2 regions of the Microbacterium sp. 2MCAF23 genome follow, and region 2 is predicted to be linked to the other one. Evidence: predicted binding sites of a transcription regulator. Region 2 holds the regulator's gene; the other holds the start of a gene.
What was found. Region 2 encodes HspR, which represses chaperone genes until heat shock. Its sites were predicted from a motif close to AAGTTGAGTCNNNNNGACTCAACTT; they were not measured.
Positions count from the first base shown of each region.

Region 1: the regulator HspR is predicted to act here: its motif matches at 4,790-4,814, upstream of AB4078_RS01430 (ATP-dependent Clp protease ATP-binding subunit).

Region 1 covers NZ_JBFRGY010000001.1:291,731-298,776, reverse strand. The annotation lists gene AB4078_RS01445 (DNA-formamidopyrimidine glycosylase family protein) at 1-512, shown strand, start outside; gene AB4078_RS01440 (transferase) at 732-1,139, opposite strand; gene AB4078_RS01435 (LysR family substrate-binding domain-containing protein) at 1,292-2,071, shown strand; gene AB4078_RS01430 (ATP-dependent Clp protease ATP-binding subunit) at 2,223-4,775, opposite strand; gene AB4078_RS01425 (glutamine amidotransferase-related protein) at 4,894-5,622, shown strand; gene AB4078_RS01420 (glutaminase) at 5,723-6,208, opposite strand; gene AB4078_RS01415 (LacI family DNA-binding transcriptional regulator) at 6,328-7,046, shown strand, end outside.
Region 2 covers NZ_JBFRGY010000015.1:53,417-60,462, reverse strand. The annotation lists gene AB4078_RS15695 (carbohydrate ABC transporter permease) at 1-862, opposite strand, end outside; gene AB4078_RS15690 (carbohydrate ABC transporter permease) at 862-1,788, opposite strand; gene AB4078_RS15685 (ABC transporter substrate-binding protein) at 1,872-3,242, opposite strand; gene AB4078_RS15680 (hypothetical protein) at 3,561-4,520, shown strand; gene AB4078_RS15675 (heat shock protein transcriptional repressor HspR) at 4,612-5,091, opposite strand; gene AB4078_RS15670 (DnaJ C-terminal domain-containing protein) at 5,308-6,294, opposite strand; gene AB4078_RS15665 (nucleotide exchange factor GrpE) at 6,305-6,946, opposite strand; gene dnaK (molecular chaperone DnaK) at 6,946-7,046, opposite strand, start outside.

The DNA of each region.
Region 1 (7,046 bases), on a different contig from region 2:
CCCGCGCGATCGTGAGCACGGCGGAGGCGGAGGCGGTCGGCTTCGACGTCTCGATGCTGGCGCTCGTCCCCACCGCGCAGGAGGACACGCTCGTGGCGCACCTCGGACCGGATCCGCTCTCTGCCGACTGGGACCTGGACGAGGCCGCACGACGCCTCGGCGCGGACCGGCGGCCGATCCACGTCGCCCTCCTCGACCAGCGCAACGTGGCCGGGTTCGGCAACGAGTACGCCGCCGAGCTGCTGTTCCTGCGCGGGGTGCGCCCCACGACGCCCGCGAACGAGGTCGACGTCACCCCGCTGCTGGAGCTGGGGGCGCGCACGATCCGCGCCAACAGGGACCGGCTCGACCGCACCTTCACCGGCGTCGCCCAGCGCGGGCGCACGACCTGGGTGTACGGGCGGGCGCACCGCACCTGCCGACGCTGCGGCGCGCTCATCGAGAGCGGCGAGCTCGGCGCGGATCCCACCGAGGAGCGCCGCACCTTCTGGTGCCCCCGCTGCCAGCGCTGAGCAGGACGCCGTCGCCGTCGCCGGCAGGGCACTCGTGGCCCGCGAGGTCCCCTCCGCTCGCTTGTCGCAGGTTGCGGTCATCGCCACAGCAGAACCGCAATCTGCACCACTGAGCAGGCCGGCGGCGGCCGGAACGCGAAGACGCGCACCCCTCTGGGAGATGCGCGTCTTGTGCCTGCGACGGTGCCGTCGGTTCTCACCACGGCCAGGCCGCGGTGTTCAGGCCGCGAGCCACAGGCCCTTGCGGTCGGTGTCCAGCGTCATGCCGGCGGCGACCGTCTCGTCGTCGCCGATCTTCGCGCCGCGCGCGATGTGCGCGCCGGCCCCGACCTCGGTGCGCACCCCGATGGTGGCGCCGTCGCCGATCACCGACCCCTGCCCGATGTGGGCATGGGCCTCGATCCGGGCGTTCACGCCCACGATCGCCTCGGGCTCGATCCAGGCGCCGCGCGCGACATGCGCTCCGGCACCGACCTTCGCACCCGGTTCGACATAGGCGCCGGCCTCCACGACCGCCTGCGGGTGCACCTTGGCACCGTGCGCGATCAGACCACGGCCGTTGGCGTGCTTGCGATAGCGCAAGGTGCCGCCGCGGCCGTCCTCGATGTCGACGTAGTTCTTACCCACGAAAACCTCCCGTGCCCGGGACTTTCCCCGGATACATCTGCAACCGCGAACGAGGCGGATCTATTCCCGCGCACGCACTTCGCGCGTGTCGCTGCGGGACTGTGGTCGCGATCCCGCCGAGATCGTCGCGCACCCGCCGGTACGCTGAACGCATGAGCAAGCGAGGCGCATCCGGCGGACGCAAGCCCGCGGTGCGCTCCGCCAAGGGCGGCGCCCGCAGTACGGCCGCAGGTCCGGCCGGTAAGGGCAAGAGCGCGGGCAAAGGATCCGGCAAGTCCGCGTCTCGCGGCAAGAAGGCGGAGAAGGTCGTCTTCGACGCTCCGGCCCCGATCGCGGAGGAGCCCCGCACGCTGCGCCTCGGCGCGGTCCCCGGTGCCACCCCGGGACGCTGGATCGACACCTGGCACGAGCGGATGCCGCTCGTGACCCTCGAGCTCGTGCCGGTCGCGTTCGACGCGCAGCGCTCAGCGCTGACCGACGGCGTCGTCGACCTCGCGCTCGTGCGCGCCCCGTTCGACAAGGACGGCATGCACGCGATCCCCCTCTACGAGGAGCTCCCCGTGGTCATCGCCTCGGCCGAGTCGCATCTCCTCGCCGCCGAAGAGCTCTCCCCCGCAGAGCTGGAGGGCGAGACGCTGCTCGCCACACGTGAAGACGTGCTGGGCGACCTCGACTTGCCGACTGTCCCGTCGCGGATCCCCCCGCTGGACACCGTGGCGGACGCCGTCGAGACCGTCGCCTCGGGCGTCGGGATCCTGGTCGCGCCGATGTCGCTCGCGCGCCTGCATCACCGCAAGGACGTCGAATACCGGATCCTGCGGGACGCTCCCGTCTCCCAGGTGCTGCTGGCCTGGCCGTCCGACGCCACCACGCCCGACATCGAGGCGTTCGTGGGGGTTGTGCGCGGCCGCCGCGCCAACTCGTCCCGCTGACTCAGCGGCCAGTCCTAGGGCCGTCGAGCGACACTTCGACTCGCTGCGCTCGCTCAGTGCGGGTCTCCGCGAGACGAAACGCGGCGCCCTCGAAAGAGCACCGCGTTTCGTCTCGGTCGGCTTCGCCGTCCTCGCTCAACGACCGTTGCGGTCAGGCCGCCTGCGCCAGCTCCGCGGTCGCGGTGACCTGCAGCACGTCGCCCGTCGCGTCCACGACCACACGGCCGCCGTCACCCAGCTCGCCCGAGACGAACAGGTCCGCGATGCGGTCGTCCACCTCGCGCTGGATCAGGCGGCGCAGCGGCCGCGCACCGTACTCGGGCTCGTAGCCGTGCTCGCCGAGCCAGGCCACGGCCGCGTCGGTGACGTCCAGCGTCACGTCGCGGCCGGCAAGGCGGCGAGACGTCGCCTGCAGCAGGAGCCGCACGATGCGACCCAGCTCCTCCCGGCTGAGCTTCTGGAACAGCACGATCTCGTCGATGCGGTTCAGGAACTCCGGCCGCATGGCCTCGCGGAGCTTGCCCATCACCCGGGCGCGCAGATCCTCCTGCGAGGCGAATCCGTTCGCGGATCCGTCCTGCGAGGCCACGAACCCGAGCGCACCGGAGCGCGACGCGAGGAACTCGGATCCGATGTTCGAGGTCATCACGATCACCGTGTTGCGGAAGTCGATCGTGCGCCCCTGGCCGTCGGTCAGGCGACCGTCATCGAGCACCTGCAGCAGCAGGTTGAACACGTCGGGGTGCGCCTTCTCGATCTCGTCGAACAGCACGATCGCGTAGGGGTTGCGCCGCACGCGCTCGGTGAGCTGCCCCGCCTCGTCGTAGCCGACGTATCCCGGAGGGGCGCCGACGAGCCGCGACACCGTGTGCCGCTCGCCGAACTCGCTCATATCGAAGCGGATCACGGCGGTCTCGTCGTCGAACAGACGGTCGGCGAGCGCCTTGGCCAGCTCGGTCTTGCCGACACCGGTGGGGCCGAGGAACAGGAAGGATCCGACCGGCCGACGCGCGTCGCCCATGCCGGTACGGCTGCGGCGCACGGCCCGTGCCACGGCGGCGACCGCGTCGTCCTGCCCGATCACGCGGGCGTGCAGGTCGGCCTCGAGGTCCGCCAGACGCTCCCGCTCGCTCTCGGAGACCCGGCTGACCGGGATCCCTGTGGCGCGCGCGATCACTGCGGCGATCTCGGCCTCGCCGACGACAGCGGGCTCGGCGTCGACAAGGCGCGCGGTGCTGCCGGCGTCGTCGATCCGCGCCTGGACCGCGGCGATCTCGTCGCGGATCCGCGAGGCCTCCTCGTAGTGCTCGGCGCCGACCGCGGCGTTCTTGCGCGCTTCGAGGTCGGCCAGCTCGGCGAACAGCGCCGCCACATCGGTCACGACGCCCAGGCGGAGGCGCAAACGGGCGCCCGCCTGGTCGATGAGGTCGATCGCCTTGTCCGGCAGTACCCGGTCGGGCAGGTACCGCGCGCTCAGCTCGACGGCGGCACGGATCGCGTCGTCGGTGTAGGTGACGGCGTGATGCTGCTCGTAGGCGGGCTTGAGGCCTTCCAGGATCCGCACGGCGTCCTCGATCGAGGGCTCGGCGACCTTCACCGGCTGGAACCGGCGTTCGAGGGCCGGATCCTTCTCGATCCGGCGGTACTCGGCGAGCGTGGTCGCGCCGACCAGGTGCAGGTCCCCCCGCGCGAGGCGCGGCTTCAGGATGTTGCCGGCGTCCATGCCGCCGCCTTCTCCGGATCCGCCCGCACCGACGACGGTGTGCACCTCGTCGATGAAGACGATGATCTCGCCCTTGTGCGCGGCGATCTCGTCCATGGTCTGGGTGAGACGCTCCTCGAAGTCGCCGCGGTAGCGGGTGCCGGCGAGCATCGCGGGCAGGTCGAGCGCCACGACGCGACGGTCCTTGAGCTGCGCGGGCACGGCGCCGTCGACGATCGCGCGGGCAAGGCCCTCGACGATCGCGGTCTTGCCGACGCCCGCCTCGCCGATCAGCACCGGGTTGTTCTTGGTGCGCCGGCTGAGGATCTCGATCGTCTGCTCGATCTCCGAGGCCCGGCCGATCACCGGATCGAGCTCGCCGGAGCGGGCACGGGCGGTGAGGTCGAGCCCGAACCGGTCGAGCATCGGGGTCTCGGACGCCGACTGGGTGTTCTCGGCCTCTGGCGCGGCGCCCGCGGTCACGGGCTCGCGCAGGCTCTGGGTGAGCGCTTCGGCGGTGACGCCGGCACGCGCGAGGATCTGGCCCGCGGGGGCGTCCTGTCCGAGCACGAGCGCGAAGAAGACGTGCTCCGGCTCGATGTAGGTCGCACCCGATGAGCGCGCCACCTGGTAGGCGTGGAACAGCGCGCGGCTGGCGCTCGGGGTGATCGTCGCGGCGTCGATGTCAGAGGCGTCGCCAGGGGCGGGCAGGCGGGTGTCGACGTCGTCGACGATGGCCTGCGGGGTCACCCCGATGTTGCGGATCGCCTGGTCGACGGCGTCGTCCTCGACGATGGTGCGCAGGACGTGCAGGGCGTCGAGCTCGGTCTGGCCGCGCTCGAGCGCGAAGCGGCCGGCGCGCTGCAGGATGCGCTGGGTGCGCACGGTCAGGAACCGGCTGAGGTCGATGGACCGGGTCTGCCGGGCCTGCTCACCGGCCAGGTAGCGGGCGAGGAACTCGTCGAACGAGCCCGAACCCGCGTCGGTGAAATCGTTGGGCATTTCGCTTCCTCTCAAACTTGAGCGTTGTGCTGTCAAGTTCAACGCGACTCCTTCCTTCATATTCCCGTCCGTTGCATCCGGACCTCGACGGCCTCCGCCGCTCGCCTAGAATCCAGGGATGGCCTCGCTCCTGTATGTCGGCGTGCGCCCTGAGCTGGATGCGGCGACGGCGGAGCGCGCGTCGTTCCGTGTCGCCCTCGGCGTCGATGCTGACGCACTGGACCGCATCGACCTCACCACCACCGCCCTGCCCGAGGACGTCTTCGACCGCTACGCCGGCTTCGTGATCGGCGGCTCTCCGTTCAACGTCACCGACGTTCGCAAGTCCGAGACCCAGCGGCGGGTCGAATCGGACCTGGAGCGCATCGCGGAGCGCGCGATCGACGGCGCCACCACCGCGTTCTTCACCTGCTTCGGAATCGGCGTGATCACGCGCCTCCTCGGCGGAGAAGTCGGCATGGACAACCCCGAGGAGGCGACCGCGGCCGAGATCCGCACCACGGCCGACGCCGTCGCGGATCCGCTGTTCGGTCCTGCCGGGCCTGTGTTCCACGCCTTCACCGCGCACAAGGAGAGCGCTGTCGCCGTGCCATCGGGCGCGGTGCTGCTCGCCGGCAACGACACCTGCCCCGTGCAGGCGTACCGCGTGGGTGCGGACCTGTACGCCACGCAGTTCCATCCCGAGCCGTCGCCGCGCGACTTCGCCGATCGGATGGTCTTCTACCGCACCACCGGCTACTTCGATCCGGACGCCTTCCACACCGTGCAGGAGGCCGTGCTCGAATCCGTCGTCACCGAGCCGGCGCGGATCCTGCACCGCTTCGGCGAGCGCGCACTGGCCCGCTGACGCCGCCGCCACTTTCTGACCTCTGACCGCGAGACTGCAACTGGGCGACGAGACTGCACCAAATCAGCGCAGTCTCGTCGCGGAGATGGAGTCTCGCGGTCTAAAGGGAGGCGGAACGGAGGAGGGCGATGCGGTCGTCGAGGTAGGCGGAGAGCGGCATGAGGGAACCGGCCGCGGACCACCGCACCGACGGCACGCCGTCCACCAGCGCGAGCGGGCCGGAGGATCCCCCGGCCGCCACGGCGTCCAGGTCGATCGGCGTCCAGCCCACGTGCACGGTCTCGCCGTCGTCGAAGCCACCGCGGGAGGCCTCCGCCCGGCGCTCCGCCCTGGCTCGTGCCGACTCGGCCGCATAGCCCCGACGCACCGGGGCTGCGGCGCGCAGCACCTCGGCCGTGGCGTACACGGCATCACCGGCGATGAGCAGCACGCCGACGTGCCAGGCGGATCCGACCCGCACGATGCGCGGCGCCCGCCACCGCCCGGTCTTCTCGCGCCCGAGCGCCTCCTGCGGCACGCCGGAGAGAGCGGTGCGCGCGTCATCCAGGAGCGCGCCGAGCGGGGCGTCCGGTTCGGAGGAGATCACGCGCTCAAGGCTATGCCCGTGCGGCGACCACCGTCCCGCGTCGCACACCTCCGCGCATGTGATCGATATCATGCACGTGTGCCGGGACGACCGCCCGCGCCCACCCACGATCGGACCCCATGACGACCGCAGCGACGCCGGATCCCCGCCGCATCCCGGGAATGGCCGACGTCGCGCGCCTGGCCGGGGTCTCGGCGCAGACCGTGTCCCGCACGCTGAGCGGCAACCCGAGCGTGCAGCCCGAGACCAGGGCGAAGGTGCTCGCGGCGGTCGAGCAGCTCGGCTACCGCCGCAACAACGCCGCCCGCGCACTGTCGTCCGGGCGGAGCAGGGCGATCGGCGTCGTATCGCTGCGCACGGGCTTCTACTCGCGCACAGCGGTGGCGGTCGGCATCGAGACCACCGCGTCCGAGGCCGGCTACATCGTGAACTCCGTCACGACGCCCTCCCTCGATGCGGGCGAGATCGAGCGCGCCATGTCGCGTCTCGCCGACCAGGGCGTCGAGGGCATCGTGCTCGCGGTGCCGCTGATCTCGACCACGCGCGCGATCGACGAGCTGACGCGCACGCTGCCGACGATCACGATCGACGGTTCGCGCACGGCGTCGACCCAGGTGGTGGCCGTCGACCAGCGCGAGGTGGGACGGATCGCGACCCGCCACCTGCTGGATCTCGGCCACGAGACCGTCTGGCACGTCGCGGGTCCGCAGCAGTGGCTGGATGCCTCGAGCCGCACCCAGGGCTGGCGTGAGGCGCTCGCCGATGCCGGCCGGGAGGCACCGCCCGAGATCGACGGGGACTGGTCCCCGGAGTCGGGCCATCGCGCGGGCCGGATCCT
Region 2 (7,046 bases):
TGAGGAACAGGATCACGACCGGCGCCGCGGCGAGCACGGATCCGGCCATGAGCAGGCCCAGCTCGCTCGAGCCGCGGCCGGTGCGGAACTCCGCGAGGTACTGCTGCAGCACGAATTTCTCCGGCGACGTGATCGTCATGATCGGCCACACGTAGGAGTTCCAGTAGGCGAGGAACGCCGTGATGCCCATGACGACGAACGGCGGCTTCGACAGCGGCAGGAAGATCCGCACGAAGATGCCGAACCGGCCGCAGCCGTCGAGCATCGCCGCCTCCTCGAGGCTGGCCGGGATGTTCAGGTAGAACTGCCGGATGAAGAACACCGACGCGGCGCTGGCCGCCCCCGGGATCACCAGCACGGCGAGCGTGTCCAGCATCGCCAGCTTCGTCACGACGATGAAGCTGGTGAGCAGGATCGTCATCCCGGGGATGAACATGGTCGTGAGCACCGCGACCCACAGCGTGCGCTGGAACCGGAACTCGAGACGCGCGAACGCGTAAGCCGCGAACGAGTTCACCGTGAGGCTGAGCACGGTGAACAGGATCGCGCCGAGGAACGTCCAGCCGAGCGTGCGCAGGAACGTCTCGTCGCCGAGGATCTTGCCGTAGTTCTCCCAGTGCCACACTTCGGGGAAGAACTGGAACGGCGTGCTCAGCACTTCGGTCTTCGCCTTGAAGCCGGCGATCACCATCCAGGCGAGCGGGAACAGCGCGGCGAGCAGGAAGATCAGGCCGACCACGCCCTTGCCGACGAAGGCCGCCCAGCCACCGATGCCGTGCGGCACCTTGAGCCGGCGGTGATCCTTGCCGTCCAGGACGATGCGGGTGGTCTCGGGCACGGTCGCGGGGTACGTCGCGCTCATCAGTCGACCAGCCTCTCGGAGTTGATGAACTTGAACACGAGGGCCGACACCGATCCCAGCACCACGAACAGCAGCAGCGCCGCGGCGATCGAGTAGCCCACGTTCACGTCGTTGCGGAAGTGGTTGAAGATGAACAGATTGGGCAGGGTGGTCGAGTCCAGCGGACCGCCCTGGGTCATCACGAGGGGCAGCTCGAACTGCTGGATCGCGGCGACGAAACCCGTGATCAGCAGGTACAGGAACACATTCTTCATCTGCGGCATCGTGATGTAGAAGGTCTTCTGCCACCAGCCGGCGCCCTCCATCGCCGCTGCCTCGTAGTACTCCGTCGGGATGTCGACCATCGCGGCGACCATGATGAGCGAGGTCAGCCCCATGCCGAGCCACACCGCCGGCACGGCCACGGCGAGCAGCGCCCAGGCCGGATCCCCGATCCAGGAGACCGCGTCGATGTGGAACGCGGCCAGAACGGCGTTCAGGATTCCGCCGTCATAGGCGTAGATCACCACGAAGATGATGGACGCGATGACTCCGGAGATGATCGTCGGGATGTAGATGCTGACCTTGAGGATGGTCGCGAGCCGACGCGACAGGCTCACCACGAGACTCGCGAACAGGAAGGCCAGCACGAGCATCGCAGGCACCGTCATCAGCACGAACAGGAAGCCTCGGCCGATCGTGGCGACGAACAGCGGGTCCGTCAGCACGTCGGCGTAGTTCTTCCACCCGACGAACTGCGGATCCTTGTAGAAGCTCCAGTCCTGGAAGGAAAGGAAGCCGGCGTACACCGCCGGCCAGGCTACGAAGATGCCGAGCAGGATCACCACGGGGGCGAGCATCAGGTACGCGAGCTTGGTGTCTCGGTTCCGGTACCGCGCGTGCCGGCGCCTGACGGTGTGCCGGTCGTCGGTGACTTCGGCGGGCATCGTGCCTCCTCGTCGTTCTGAGGTGCGGGGCGTCGGCTGCGCGGTCGGGGACGGCCTCGCAGCGGTCCCCGACCGCGCCGCGCTCACTTCTTGGGAGCCTTGCTGGGCAGATCCTGCGACTGGATGACCTTCTGGATCGCGGCATCGGCCGTGTTGATCGCGTCATCCGGCGAGGCCGCGCCCTTCATCACCGACTCCATGGCAGTTCCGACGGCGAGCGAGACGTCCCAGGGGTAGGTCGGCTCGGGGATCGCGTCCGGCGCGATGTCCTTCGTGATCACCTTCGACCACGGGGCCTTGGCTGCGGCCTCATCCTTCGCGACGGCATCCTGCACGGAGGTGCGCACAGGGACCTTGGTGAACTGCGTGTTCACGAAGAACGGCACGAGGTTCTTCGGGTCGCCGGCGAGAGACCACTCGAGGAACTTCCCGGCGGCGTCGGCGTGCTTGCTCTTCGCGTCGATGACCCACTTGAAGTTGCCGAGGGTGGTCGCGGTGCGGCCGTCGGCGCCCGCGGCGTTCGGGAAGGCGCCGATGCCGGTCTTGGTCAGCAGGTCGGGATAGTCGGATCCGATCTCGGACATCATCCACGAGCCGGAAACCTTGAAGGCGACCTTCTTCTGGCCGAAATCCTTGCCCTCGACATAGGCGGCGAGCGCCTGCTTGGGCATGTATCCCTTGTCCCAGAGCTCCTTGTACTTGGACATCAGGTCACGGTACGCCGCGTTGTCGATGTCCGGCTTGGCCCAGTCGTCCGTGAGCGCCGTGTGCCCGGCGAAGTTGTACTGCTGACCGACCGTCGACCAGGCGAAGGTGATCGCGTCGGACGCCGGCGAGATGCAGTACTGCCCCTGCGCGAGCGTCGGCTGGATCTTGGCGCAATCGGCGAGCAGGTCGTCCCAGGTCGCCGGGGCCTTGTCGGTGTCGACGCCGGCCTTGTCGAGCATGTCCTTGTTCCAGAACAGCACCGTCTGCGCTTCCTGCAGCAGCGGGTAGGCGTAATAGGTGCCGCCGATCTCGGACACGGACTTGGCGGAGTCGATGATCTCGTCGAGCTTCGACTTGTCCACGACCTTGCCGAGGTCGTAGAGCTGCCCGGCGTTGACCGCGTCCTGGATGCTGCCGGAGTGCGTGTAGATGTCAGGGGCCTTGCCCGCCGCCTGGGCAGCCTTCATCTTCTGATCCCAGGCATCCGCCGGGATCTCCGTGTCCTTGACGACGATCTTGTCCTGGGAGGCGTTGAACTTCTTGACGATGTCCTTGTACCAGGCGTTCTCGGGCGGAGTGAACGTGCGGTGCCAGAACTCGATCGTGGTCTTGCCGGAGGAGTCGCCTCCGTCGCCCGCGGCCTGCCCCGGCGTGCTCGAGCCGCAGCCCGCGAGCAGTCCTACCGCCGTGATGCCGCCGAGAGCGGCCATCACCACCCGGCGCGTGCGCTGTGTGTCCGTCTTCATGGGTTCCTCCTCGGGAACACGACTTCCTCGTCGAATCGGTGCTGGGTCCGGCACAGGGGGCCGGGTCCGCGGTCGCGCTGAGTCGGCATCGACCGGGCTGCATTCAGAGTAGGCGAAATCGATTTCAGGCACAAGACGCTCTTGAGCGATCTGCGCAACTCCGTGCGAGTGAAAGCCGATTCCTCTTCTCTCCGCACCGCGCCCGCTCTTTCGGCCGCGACCAGAACGCCTCTAGAGTCGTTCGACAGGAAATCGATTTCAGATGAGGTTTGCTCGTCCAGTCGTGAGGACACTCGCGAAAACCACGAAGGAGCTCCCATGATGACGTCCGCCGTCGGATCCCCCTCACCGGCCGATCTCTCCGGGCGATGGGTCCGTCCTGCCGGTCCTGTCCCGCGCGAACCCCGCTGGGGCCATCCCGCGGGGATGCAGCTGGGCATCAGTTCCGCACCGCGCGGGCTGCTGCAGATCTTCACCCCCTATCTGGAGCATCCGCCGGAGCGACTGGTGAACTACATCGCCGTGGAGCCGGTGCCTGCGGGCAGCGCCGAGCGCGGCTATTCAGAGCTGGAGCCGAGCACGCTCGACCCCGGCGAGCGCGGGAAGCGGATGTGGGCCGTCGACCATCCGTCCGATGCCGCGGTGCGGGCACGGCTGGATCCCGATCCCGGAATCGTCGACACCGCGGACGGCGTGGAGCGGCTCACGATCTGGATCCGGGTCGAGCCGTTCGATAACGGGGCGCAGGTGCAGGTGCGGGTGCGGTTCAGGGCCGATCGTCCGCACGGGGTGGAACTGGCGGGGTACAGCGACTCCGGCTCCGTGCCTCTGGACCGGCTCGTACTCAGCGCGACCATGGGCAACTGGGCGCGGCTGCGCCGGCTCGAGCTCGCGGACCGCGTGGTCACGCCTGCAGAGCTCTGGCCCGGGTTCACCGGCACCGGGTTCGCCGCGCACGCCTCCTTCGGACTCGACGAGCTCGTCCGCGAGGGCGGGGCTGCGCTCGTCTCCGCGACGGGCGACGAGGACGACGACCCGTGGTCCGTCGGCTACAGCGCGGACACCGCGGAGCACTGGCGGTTCCTCGGTCGGAGGATGCGGCAGACATGGCGGGTGGACCACCCGCATCCCGCCCTCCGTGCACAGGTCAATGCGCGGTGGTCGTACTGGGCGAGCGCCTCGGAGATCCCCGGCGGTCCCGCCTACGAGAACCTCGAGGTCGTGCAGCCTTTCCGACAGGGCGCCGCACTGCACTTCATCGTCGAGCCGCTGGACTGATCGCCAGCGTGCACGGCGGAGGCCTGCACCGCCGTCTCGGCTCTGCCTGCGCGTGTCAGCGCCGGCGCGGTCTCTGCGCCGCTGTGCTGCCTCAGCGCTGGCTGTCGTCCGGATCGTCCGCGGTGTCGTCGGCACGCTCCGGGCCGCTCAGCCACGGACGCCACAACACCACCTCGGTGGAGCGGCGGATCCGGCGCCCGGACGGGACGGCCATGACGGATCCGGTCGTTCCGGCGGCGAACACACGCACGCCGGGGCGGTTCGCGCGCTCCTCGCGCAGGTCGTGCTCGAGCTCGCCCACGCGGCGACGCAGCGTGCGCACCTCGTCCTCGAGGTCGAGCAGGCGCGCGATCGCGGGCAGGCTCATCCCCTCACCGGACAGCTGGGCGACCTCGCGCAGCTGCTCGATGTTGCGCATCGAGTAGCGGCGGGATCCGCCCCTGGTGCGGCCGGGAACGACCAGGCCGATCCGGTCGTACTGCCGCAGGGTCTGCGGGTGCATCCCGGCGAGCTCGGCGGCGACCGCGATCGCGAAGATCGGGGTCTCGGCGTTCATGCGCTCATCGGCCATGACGCACCCTCGTCCTTCGCGCACGGCGCATCCCGAGAACACCGGTCGCGCCCCGCAAGCGGGCGCGCGTACCGGAAACAGGAGAATGCACCGAGATCAGGAGGATCCGCGAGGAATCGTCCTGATCTCGGTCACTGTTCCTGATTCCGGGACGACGCGGCGAGCGGCGCCCGGTGTCCGCGTCGCGCGCGGACCCGATCGACGGCGCAGGTGAACTCATCCCCGGGCCTTCGCCAGCAGCTCGGTGCGCGGGTTCTCGGCGGGCTCCGCCTCACGGAAGCGCTCCAGCGCCTCGCGCGCGGCGTCGTCGAGGTGCGACGGCACGGCCACCTGGACCTCGGCGAGCAGGTCGCCGACGCCCTTCGACGTCGTGACGCCGCGGCCCTTGACCCGCAGCACCCGGCCCGACGGAGTGCCCGGCGCGACCTTGAGCTTGACCGGATCTCCACCGAGGGTCGGCACCTCGATGGTGGCGCCGAGCGCGGCCTCGGTGAACGTGACAGGAACCGTCACCCGCAGGTTCAGCCCATCGCGGGTGAACACGGGGTGCGGCTTCACGGCCACCTGGACCACGATGTCGCCGTTCTCGCCGCCGTCGGGCGAAGGCCGCCCACGGCCGCGCAGACGGATCTTCTGCCCGTCCTTCACGCCCGCGGGGATCTTCACCTTGAGCGGGCGGCCGTCCTCACCCTGCAGCGTGACTGTCTCGCCCTGCACAGCGGTCGCGAACGACAGGGTCGTGCGGGCCGTGACGTCGGCGCCCTTCTGCGGGCCGCCGTAGCCGCGGAACCCGCCGGAGGGCTGGCCGAACCGACCGGATCCGAACCCGCCGCCGCCCTGGTTGAACATCGCGAAGATGTCGTCGAAGTCGGCGGACTGCCCGCCACGGCCCCGGTTGAACGCGCTGAACACGTCATCGAAGCCGCCGTTGCCGGCACTGCCCGGAGCCGTGAAGCGCGCGCCACCGGCGCCCATCGCACGGATCTGGTCGTACTCGGCACGCTGCTCGGTGTCGGAGAGCACCGAGTACGCCTCGCTGATCTCCTTGAACTTCGCCTCCGCCGCGGCATCGCCGGGGTTGGAGTCGGGGTGGTACTTGCGCGCGAGCTTGCGGTAGGTCTTCTTCAGATCCGCCTCGGACACGTCCTTCGAGACGCCGAGGGTCTTGTAGAAGTCCTTGTCGAACCAGTCCTGGCTAGCCATCGATCACCCCCTACTCAGCAGGAACGGCGACGACGACCTTGGCAGGACGCAGCTCCACATCGCCCAGGCGGTAGCCCACCTCGACGACCTCGAGCACGACGGCCTTCTGCACACCCGGGGTGGGCTGCTGGAAGATCGCCTCGTGCTGCTGCGGGTCGAACTCGTCGCCCTTCTCGCCATACGAGACCACGCCGAGGCGCTCCACGACCGAGCGCACCTTGTCGGCGATCGCGGCGAAGGGAGTCCCCTCCTGCAGATCGCCGTGCTGGGCGGCGCGGTCGAGATCGTCGAGCACGGGGATCAGGCCCTTGGCGGCCTCGCCCTTCGCGCGCTGGATCTCGACGCCGCGCTGCTCCTCGGTGCGGCGGCGGTAGTTCGCGTACTCGGCCTGAAGACGCTTGAGGTCGACGAGCAGCGTGTGCTCGGCGTCGGCGAGGGCCGCGTCCTCGGCGGCGTCCTCGGCGAGCGCGTCGTCGCTCTGCGCGATGTTCAGGATGTCGTCGACCGTGAGCTCGTCATCGGCGCCGGCGTTCGCTCCGGAGTCCTGCCCTTCCGGCTGGGGGCCGGACGCGTTCGCGTCCGACCCCTCGCTCGGTCCTTCGACAGGCTCAGGAACCGCGGCGTTCTCGTCGAAGTCCTTGGGATCCGTCATTACTTCTTCTCGTCCTCGTCGTCCACGACCTCGGCGTCCACGACGTCCTCATCCGACGCCGCGCCCTCGGCCGCCGGCTCGCCCTGCGGGGCGGCCGCGT